DNA from 3 places in the Nonomuraea sp. B19D2 genome. Region 2 is predicted to be linked to each of the others. Evidence: predicted binding sites of a transcription regulator. Region 2 holds the regulator's gene; each other region holds the start of a gene.
The links. Region 2 encodes LexA, which represses DNA repair genes until DNA is damaged. Its sites were predicted from a motif close to TCGAACANNTGTTCGA; they were not measured.

Region 1: the regulator LexA is predicted to act here: its motif matches at 1,418-1,433, upstream of ABN273_RS41255 (alpha-ketoglutarate-dependent dioxygenase AlkB).
Region 3: the regulator LexA is predicted to act here: its motif matches at 1,953-1,968, upstream of ABN273_RS11685 (Rv2578c family radical SAM protein).

What each region holds. Positions count from the first base shown of each region.
Region 1 is NZ_JBEFAK010000033.1:1,166-4,421, reverse strand. It holds gene ABN273_RS41265 (WD40 repeat domain-containing protein) at 1-245, shown strand, start outside; gene ABN273_RS41260 (hypothetical protein) at 251-1,210, shown strand; gene ABN273_RS41255 (alpha-ketoglutarate-dependent dioxygenase AlkB) at 1,456-2,085, shown strand; gene ABN273_RS41250 (WD40/YVTN/BNR-like repeat-containing protein) at 2,088-3,146, opposite strand; gene ABN273_RS41245 (D-alanyl-D-alanine carboxypeptidase family protein) at 3,199-3,256, opposite strand, start outside.
Region 2 is NZ_JBEFAK010000015.1:99,981-103,236, reverse strand. It holds gene ABN273_RS26810 (family 43 glycosylhydrolase) at 1-1,305, shown strand, start outside; gene lexA (transcriptional repressor LexA) at 1,680-2,387, opposite strand.
Region 3 is NZ_JBEFAK010000005.1:92,853-96,108, reverse strand. It holds gene ABN273_RS11695 (CGNR zinc finger domain-containing protein) at 65-631, shown strand; gene ABN273_RS11690 (hypothetical protein) at 684-827, shown strand; gene ABN273_RS11685 (Rv2578c family radical SAM protein) at 913-1,944, opposite strand; gene ABN273_RS11680 (DUF3040 domain-containing protein) at 2,079-2,360, shown strand; gene ABN273_RS11675 (polysaccharide deacetylase family protein) at 2,523-3,256, opposite strand, start outside.

The DNA of each region.
Region 1 (3,256 bases), on a different contig from region 2:
CCTACAACCTGGCGAGCGGCGAGCTGTCCGCGGGCGCCGACCTGCCACTCGAGCCCGACGCGGTGACGGTGGCCGCGTGGTGGAGCCCCGACGGCCGGCTCCACGCGACCGTGATGCGCGGCGACGACGGGAAGACGGCGGTGGTACGGGTGCTCACCGTCGATCCACAGTCCGGCGACGCCACGCAGACCGACAGGTACACGATCAGCAAGACCAGGTACGAGCACGTCGAGGCGGGGGAGTGAACGACATGAGAGCAAGGATCCTCGCGGTCCTCGTGGCCGCCGCCCTGGCCGCGGCCCCCGGCGTCGCGTACGCCGAGCCGCACGCGCATCAGGGGCACGACAGCATCAGGTACGCCTCCATCAAGAAGTGCACGGCCAAGACCCAGACGGACCGGCCGTGCGGCGGCTGGCGGCTCGTCATGCACAGCGGCAAGAAGAGCGTGCTGCCTGACGCCCAGGGGGTCGCGCTCGACGCGAAGGGCAAGACGCTCCCCTACTCCCCGGCGCCCATCGCGGTCAGCGGGAACGGCCAGCGGGTCGCGTACTTCTCCAAGACCGGCAGGCTGGCCGTGCGGACGTTCGGCGGCGGCGTCAAGCTGTTCGCCAAGAACGCGCTGCCCCGCGTGGCCCAGAACGAGATGACCCTGCTCCTGTCCGACGACGGCGGCCGGCTGGCGGCGCTCATCGGGGGCGAGAAGCCCGCGAGCACGCGCGTGTTCGACACGGCCACCGGCGCCCGGCTCGGCACCGTGCCGGCCGACCGGTCGGTGCTGGGCTTCAGCTTCGACGGGGACGAACTCCTCACCAGCGTCGACGGCGACGAGCCCGTCACCGACCTGGCGGTCTACACCGACACGGGCGATGAGGTCGTACGCGTCGCGCCGCCGCAGGTCGTCGTGTCGAACGCGCCGCAGGCGCTGTCCGCCGACGGCCGCACGGTCGCGAACGTCGTGCAGGGTGCCAAGCCTGAGCTCGTCCTGTACGACCTGCAGACCGACCAGGTCACCGCCCGCAAGAAGATCAAGCTCCCGGACGCGGACATCCACATGATCGACTGGACCGGGGACACCCAGGTGACCCTCCACATGCTGTCCGGCGACAAGATAACGATCGTCCAGATCGACACCGAGACGGGCGGGGTCACGGTCAGGGACAAGTACACGCTGCTGAAGGACACGTTCGTCTTCGCCGCGTGCGGCGGCTGACGTCTCCTTTGTAAACACAGAGTGTCGAAGACGCTCACTCGACGAAGGCTGCACAGCCGTCGATCGAGTCGGTGCCGCAGGTCCTGCGCGACCACGGCGAGACCGAAGGCCGGGACCTCGGCGATGCGGGTGGCGCGAGGCGACTCGGTGAGCACTCGGCCTGCGCGGACAACGTACCGCACGGGCCGGGCCAACCAGGTTCGGCGATCGAATGCATGTTTGAACTGTGGCGTAGACTCGGCACCATGACAGCCCCGTTCCAGGCATCTCTGCTCGGCCTCGACGAGGAGCTCGGGGTCGGGCCGCTCGGTGCCACGGTCCGCAGGACGTACCTCGACCACGGCGCCTGGATCGACCTGCGGCCGGGCTGGCTCTCAGGCGCGGACACGCTGTTCGAGCGGCTGGCCGAGACGGTGCCGTGGCGGGCGGAGCGGCGGCACATGTACGACCGGGTGGTGGACGTGCCGCGGCTGCTGAAGTTCTACGACGAGGGCGAGACGCTGCCCGACCCGGTGCTCGAGGACTGCAGGCGAGCGCTCAACGAGCATTACGAGGAGGAGCTGGGCGAGCCGTTCCGCACGGCCGGGCTCTGCTTCTACCGCGACGGCCGCGACAGCGTGGCCTGGCACGGCGACACGATCGGGCGGGGCAGCACCGAGGACACCATGGTGGCGATCGTCTCGGTCGGCGATCCCCGCCCGCTGCTGCTCCGGCCGCGGGGCGGGGGGCCGTCCATCCGGCGTGATCTGGGGCACGGGGATCTGATCGTGATGGGCGGGAGTTGCCAGCGTACGTGGGAGCACGCGATCCCGAAGACGGCCCGCCCCACGGGGCCGCGCATCAGCATCCAGTTCCGGCCCCGCGGCGTCCGCTGAGGCTACTTCAGCGTGAGGCGTGCGACGCGGCCGGCTTCGCCCGAGGCCCAGCAGGACAGGTCGCGGGTGCACGACACCGTGTCGAACGAGCCGCTGTCGAAGGTCTCCCAGCTGCGCCCGCCCGACCACGTGACGTCGCTGCCCGAAGGCCCCACCGCGACGGCCGCGAACGGCAGGTGCGGGAGCCAGGCGACTCCCGACCGGTACGCGGGAGGCGGCGTGGTGGCCGGTTGCCAGGTGGCGCCGCCGTCTCCGGTCACCGCGCCCGCGCTGGGGGAGGCCTGCTCGGGCCGGTAGTCGCCGCCGACCGCGATGCCGTGGTGGCGGTCGCGGAAGGCCAGGCCGAAGACGCCGCGCGCCGGGTCGCCCGCGGGGATCGGCGTGTCGGTCACCGTCCAGGTACGCCCGCGGTCGCCCGAGTGGTACACTCGCGACCGCTCCGCCCCGCCGCTGGCCAGCCAGGCGTCCCGCCCGCCCGCCGTGACCAGGCACTGCCCGCTCGCCGCGAAGCCCGCCTCACCCGGCAGCGCTTCCGGCATCCCGTCGGCGGGCAGCACCTGCCAGCTCCGCCCGCCGTCGTCCGTCGCCAGGAGGCGGAACCTGCCGTCCACAGGGTCGCTCATGGCGAGCCCGTGCCGCCGGTCGAAGAAGGCCAGGCAGTCGTAGAACGCCTTCGGCTCGTCGTTCCTGAACGTCTCGGCCCACGTACGCCCCCCGTCCTCGGTCCGGTAGACGCGCGAGTCCGTACCCTCGCCGATGGACAGCGCGACGGCCCGGCGCGCGTCGAACGCCTCGATGTCGCGGAACTGGAGCGCGGCGGTGTCGGGCGGTGAGACGTTCTGCCAGCTGCGCCCGCCGTCCACGGTCCGCAGCACGGTGCCGCCCGAGCCCGAGGCCCACGCCACGTCCCGGCTGACGGGCGACAGGCCGCGCAGGCGCGCGGTCACCCCGGTCTCCTTGAGCTCCCAGCCGAGCCTGGGCGTCCCGGCGTGGGCGGGGAGGGCGGTGGCGAGTACGACGGCCGCCGCTGACAGCGCACCCAACGCGAATCGAAGCTTCATGTCGGGCAAACTAGCCCAAAGGATCAACACCGTCCATGGGGCGGAGGATGAGCTACGCGGCCTCGCGGGCCGCGCCCCACGACAGCAGGGTGTCCGCCGTGTAGAAGCGG
Region 2 (3,256 bases):
CACATCTACCGCCACACCGACGGCTACTACTACTTCACCGCCACCGCGCCCGAGTACGACCGCATCGTGCTGCGCCGCGCCACCACCATCCAGGGCCTGGCGAGCGCCCCCGAGACGGTCATCTGGCGCAAGCACGCCACCGGCGAGATGGGCGCGCACATCTGGGCGCCGGAGATCCACTTCATCAACGGCAGGTGGTACGTGTACTTCGCGGCCGGGCGGGCCGACGACGTCTGGCGGATCCGGATGTACGTGCTGGAGAGCACCGCCGCCAACCCGCTGACCGGTTCCTGGACCGAGCGTGGCCGCATCGCCACGCCCTGGGACACGTTCTCGCTGGACGCCACCACGTTCGTCGCGAACGGCGTGCGCTACCTGCTCTGGGCCCAGCAGGAGCCGGGCATCGCCACCAACTCCAACCTGTACATCGCCCGCATGGGCGCCAGCCCGTGGACGATCACCGGCGCCACGACCCGCCTGACCGTGCCGACGCTGGCGTGGGAGACGCGCGGCTACAAGGTGGCCGAGGGCCCTTCGGTGCTGCAGCGCAACGGCCGGCTCTTCCTGACGTACTCCGCGAGTGCCACGGACGCCAACTACTGCCTCGGCCTGCTGACCGCCTCCGCCTCGGCTGACCCGCTGCAGGCGTCCTCCTGGACGAAGAGCCCGAACCCGGTCTTCGCCAGCAGCGCCGCGACCAGCCAGTACGGGCCTGGCCACAACTCCTTCACGACCTCGGAGGACGGGCAGAGCGACATCCTCGTCTACCACGACCGGAACTACCGCGACATCTCGGGCGACCCGCTGAACGACCCGAACCGGCGTACACGGGTGCAGAAGGTGTACTGGCGGGCGGACGGGACGCCTGACTTCGGCATCCCGGTGCCCGACGGGGCGACGCCGGTGCGGCTGATGTCGTACGACACGCCAGGACAGGCGCTGCGGCACTGGGACTACCGGGTGCGGCTGGAGGGCAACATCTCACCGCTGGCCGACTCCCAGTTCCGGCTCGTCACGGGGCTGTCGGGCGCGGGGACGGTCTCGCTGGAGTCGACCAACTTCCCGGGGTACTACCTGCGGCACCGGAATTTCGAGGCGTGGGTGGAACGGCGGGACGGGACCGGCCTTTTCGACGCGGACGCCAGTTTCGCGCGCCGCGCGGGGCTGGCGGGCTCGAGCACGGTGTCGCTGGAGTCCGTGAACTTTCCCGGGTATTTTCTGCGGCATCGGGCGGGGCTGGTGTGGGGGGAGCAGAACGACGGCACCAGCGCCTTCAAGGGGAACGCGAGCTTCGTACTGGAGTGAGCGACTGGCCGCCGTCTGCGGGTGATCGTCGCACGCGATCGCGGCACGATGGGGCACACCCGCAAACGCCGCCTATGCCACAGCCTCAGACGAGGCCGAGCGCGAAACGGACGTCGGAGGCGACGCATCGCCCAGTTGGCGACATCGTGAGACGGCGCAGCCGAGCACGGGCACCGGCGAACGCGCCGCCCACTCGGACCACGGTGCAGCCGGACGACATCGTGAGACGCCGGAGCCGGTGCCAAGGCGTGCCGTTGGTGGCGACACGGTAGTGCCCGCGAGGTCGTCGTACCCCGCGGGTGGTGTGTTTGGCGCGCGCCGGAGCGCGGCGCGTGCCATATGACGCGCGCCGAGGCCCTACGAGCCGTGGCCGGCTACAACCGGCGCAGGACTGCTACGACCTTGCCCAGGACGCTGGCCTCGTCGCCGGGGATGGGCTCGTAGTTGGAGTTGTGCGGGACGAGCCAGACGTGGCCGTCCTTGCGCTTGAAGGTCTTGACGGTGGCCTCGCCCTCGATCATGGCGGCCACGATGTCGCCGCTCTCCGCCACCGGCTGCTGCCGCACGACCACCCAGTCGCCGTCGGCGATGGCGGCCTCGATCATCGAGTCACCGCTGACCTGCAACAGGAACAGCGTGCCCTCGCCGACGAGCTGCTTGGGCAGCGCGAAGACGTCTTCGACGCTCTCCTCGGCCAGGATCGGACCACCGGCGGCGATGCGGCCGACGAGCGGGACGTAAGCCGCCGTGGGACGGTTGATCGTCGGCTCTTCGTCGGTCGCGTCGGGGTCGACCCACAGCACGGGCTCGCCCGGGAGGCGCACCTCGAGCGCGCGCGGCCGGTGCGGGTCGCGTCGCAGGTAGCCCTTGCGCTGCAGCGCCGTCAACTGGTGCGACACGCTCGACGTGCTGGTCAGCTGAACCGCCTCGCCGATCTCGCGCATGGAGGGCGGATAGCCGCGCTGTTGCACCGAGTCGCGGATGACTTCGAGGATCTTGCGCTGCCTGGGCGTCAGGCCCAGGGCATCGCGCCGGCGCACCGCGAGGTCGCTGACCCCGTTCGCGCCATCCCGCTCACTCATGCTCTTCCTCCTCCTCGCCTGGCGGCCCGCCTCACCGGCGAACCTCCCGGTCCGTGGTCCTGATGTCGCACACAGCGACCGTATCGCTGTTGAAGATCATCTTCAAACAATTGTTCGAGTCTTCCTCGAAATTGTCGCCTGCGTGGTGTACAACATCGTACGGGAGTTCGATCGACATCGTGTTCGATTTGCTGATCTTTATTTGGCCTTTCCCTCAGGCCGCACGGCAGGAGGTCAACCATGCGAACGCCCACAAAAGCGGACACGACCAGCCAAGACGCCAAACGACTCACACTCATCGCCGATGCCACGCAGAGTAACGATCGACGAGACAATACGCGGACGGGGGCCGGTTTCCGCGGCAATTCCGGGAAGAGGTTGGGGCCCCGTTCGAGTCGCGGGGGAAGGCCCCATTTGCGATTGGTCCCGCCTCCGCGTGCCGGCGCCGACGCGGCCGCGACCGTACCGCCGGGCAGGGGAGGAGCCCGTGCGGACGCAGGCGACGAAACGGCCGCCGCCCGCAGCTCCGGCGAGGGCCGGCGGCAACGGCGCCCCAGGGGTGGTGCCGACGCGGATCGGGGGATGGGGATGAACGATCGAGGGGTGGTGCGGGCGCCGGCCGCCGACGCGCGGCCGCGGGCAGCCGCGAAAGGGGGCGGTCTGGGAGTTTCCGGGGCAAGGAAGACGGCGGGTAGACGCGGGGTCGCTGGTCCTCGGGGTGGTGGCGAGGGCGCTTCGGAGGATCTTCGGGGCGGTCGCGCAGGTGTCGCCGGAACGCGGGGAGGCGCTCGTGGCGCAGGGGAAGGCGGCGTGCGGGGCGGGCGTTCGCGGCGTGGTGCCGGCGTCGGGAGGCGGAGCAGTCGGCGGTG
Region 3 (3,256 bases), on a different contig from region 2:
GAGATGCATTAGGTATAGCCATCGACGCTCTAATGTGTCAATTCCGTTAGGTACCATTAGGCGCATGAGCGATCTCACGCCTCTGACCGGGGAGCCGCTGGCGCTGGATCTGGTCAACACCCGCCCGGCCCTCGGCGACCTGCTGGCCACGCCCGACGACCTGCGGGCATGGCTGGTCCTGCGGGCCGACCGGTTCCCGGAGGCGCGCGAGCTCGCCGCCGCCACGTTCACGGACGCCGACCTGGCCGCCGTGCGCGCCGTCCGCGAGCACGTGACGCGCGCCGTTGAGCACGCCCGCCACGCCGTCCCACCGCCGGCGGGCGACCTGGAAGCCCTCAACCAGGCCCAGCGCGACGCGCCCGCCATCAGCGAGCTGGGCTGGAACGGCGCGGCCGTCACGGCGACCCGCCGCCGCACCGGCTCCGCCGTGGCGCGGTTGGGGGCATGGCTGGCCGAGGCCGCGGCCGGCCTCCTCGCCGACCCGGCGGTCGTCAAGGTGCGCCAGTGCGAGGCCGACGACTGCGTGCTGTTGTTCCTGCCCGCCCACCCGCGCCGCCGCTGGTGCTCGGCCACGCGCTGCGGCAACCGCACCCGCGTCGCCCGGCACTACCAGCGCCACAAGACCCCCTGACCGCCACCGCGCCCGCCTCGCTCCGCCGGGATCCGCGGTCGAGTACCGCTACGTGGGACGCTCGGAACACCTCTACGTCCATTTCCGCGCGTGCGCCGACGGCGCGGTGCGGACCTTCCCTGCGGTCCAGGCTGCTGGAAGCGAGCTGGCCTCGCTGACCGGCCTGCTGGAACGGGTCACCTGGCCGAAGCGCTGACAGTGGCTCAGATCGCGCGTGCGGTCAACGTCTCCCATAGCCGGGTATCCCCGGAGCGGCACGCGAGGCGCGACCGGCGGCGGGCCTACAGCAGGCGTAGCTGCTCCGGCTCCTCGGGGATCGGTGCACGGCGTGGCGGGATGCGGCGGGCCATGGCAGGGGTCGCGCGGCCGACTCCGTGACGCTCGGCCAGCTCCTTGACGAGCCCCGTCACCCGCTCCTGGTACGCCTTCGGCGCGTACGCGCCCCGCCCGTACAGCTCCAGATAGCGCGGCACCAGGCGCGGGTGCTCGCGCGACAGCCACCCCAGCCACCACTCCCGCGCCCCAGGCCGCAGGTGGAGCACGATCGGGGCGATGTGGGTGGCGCCGGAGGCGGCGATGTCCTTGACGGTGGCCTCCAGCTGGGCGGGGGAGTCGGTGAGGTGCGGGAGGATCGGGGCCATCAGGACGCCGCAGGCGATGCCGTTGTCGTTGAGCGTCGCGCACGTCTCCAGGCGTCTGCGCGGGTTGGGCGTGCCCGGCTCCACCGCGCGCCACAGCGCCGGGTCGACGAAGCCGACGGACACGTTGGCGCCCACTTCCGTGACGTCCGCGGCCTCCGTCAGCAGGTCGAGGTCACGCAGGATCAGGGTGCCCTTGGTCAGGATCGAGAACGGGTTGCGAGCGTCGCGCAGCGCGGACAGGATGCCGCGCATCAGCTGGTAGCGGCCCTCCGCGCGCTGGTAGCAGTCGACGTTTGTGCCCATGGCCACGTGGTGACCGCCCCAGCGGGGCGAGGCCAGCTCCTTGCGGGCCAGCTCGGCCGCGTTGACCTTGACGACAATTTTCGAGTCGAAGTCCGCACCGGCATCAAAATCTAGATACTCGTGCGTCTTTCGGGCAAAACAGTAAATGCAGCGATGAGTGCACCCGCGATAGGGGTTGATCGTGTATTCGAACGGGACCCGGCTGGCCCCGGGGACCCGGTTGATGAGGGATCTGGCCCGGATCTCGTAGAAGGTCATCCCCTTGAACTCGGGTGTGTCGAAGGTGCGGGTGACCGCGCCGCGGGCGAACAGCGGCACGGCCGGGTCGTCCCGGCCGGCCCCGGCCAGGCGCAGGTTGTCCCAGCGCATGCCATGATTAGAACAAAGGTTCGAGCTTGATCGCAAACCGAAAAGAGGTTGCAATTAGGTAGTCAGGTGGGGGCTAATGATCTTCAGGGTTGGGCAGAAAGACGTCGCAGAGCTTGCGTTCGGGAGGTGCACCTATGGCCTGGTCGCAGGACGAGGAACGGATGCTCGCCCAGATCGAGCAGCACCTCGTCGACGACGATCCGCGACTCGTCGCACGGCTGGAGTCGTTCAACGAGCGAGTGCGTCGCAGCGAGGAGAAGGCCCAGGGGCAGCGAGTCCGCAGGCACCGGCCGCGCCGCTCGACGGTCATCATCCTGATCAGCTGGCTCCTCATCGCCACGCTGGTCGCCACGCTTCTGATCATGGTTCTCCGCCACGAGGCCGCCGCCGCGCTGGCCCTGGCCGCCGCCTTCTGACCACCCCGCTTCCCCGCCCCGTTTCCCCACCCCGCCCCCTCGTCTGACGACCGCGCGCCGCCACTTCCCGGTCGCCGTCTTCGCAAGCTCCTCGGGCGGCGCTTTCTGGGCCCTTCCCCGTCCCATCGGCTGACGGCGTGGTCCGTCCACATGCCGCCGTGCTTACGCTGCGTCCCCGCTCCTCGCCGAGGCCGTCCAAGCCGCCTGGAGCATCCGGTAGTCGATCACGACGATCCCTTCCTGCCGGAGGAGCTCGCGCGCCTCCGGCGACGTGAGGAACTCGTAGTCGGTCCGGCGCACCCGCCACCCGTCAGGGTCGATGGCCCTGGCCTCCTCGTCCCCCAGTCCGGGATGGACGGCCCACTCGCTCAGCCCGGGCGGCAACTCGCGCAGCAGCCTCGCGTACGTGGCCGCCTTGTCGTCGAGGCCGAGCCGGAAGCTGTCCAGGAAGTCGTGCTCCACCACCGGCAGCCCGCGCGCCCGCAGCTTCCGGCGCGCCGGGTCGAGCCAGGCCCGCACTGCCAGGCCGTGCTCGTCGGCCAGCGCGACCGTCAGATCGAAGATGTCGGCACGTCCGCCGTCGGCCAGGCAGTGCCAGTCGAGGTGGGTCGGCGCCAGCCCGGCGTCCGTCACCGCGGCGATCTGCGCGCGAAACTCCCGCTCCACCTCGTCCAGCCGGGCCTGCGCGAGCAACTCCGGTACGCGGTCCGGCGTGAACAGCTCGCCCGTCCCGTCGAGCAGGGACGGCACCTTCTCCTTCCCCGCCGACGGCCCCCACCGACGGCGAGGCGTGTCGCACACCAGCGTCAGATGAATCCCGAAGGGCAGCTCCGGCCGCCGGCGCAGCAGCTCCATGGCGTGTCCCGCAGCCGGGCAGGGCGGCATGAGGCTGCACG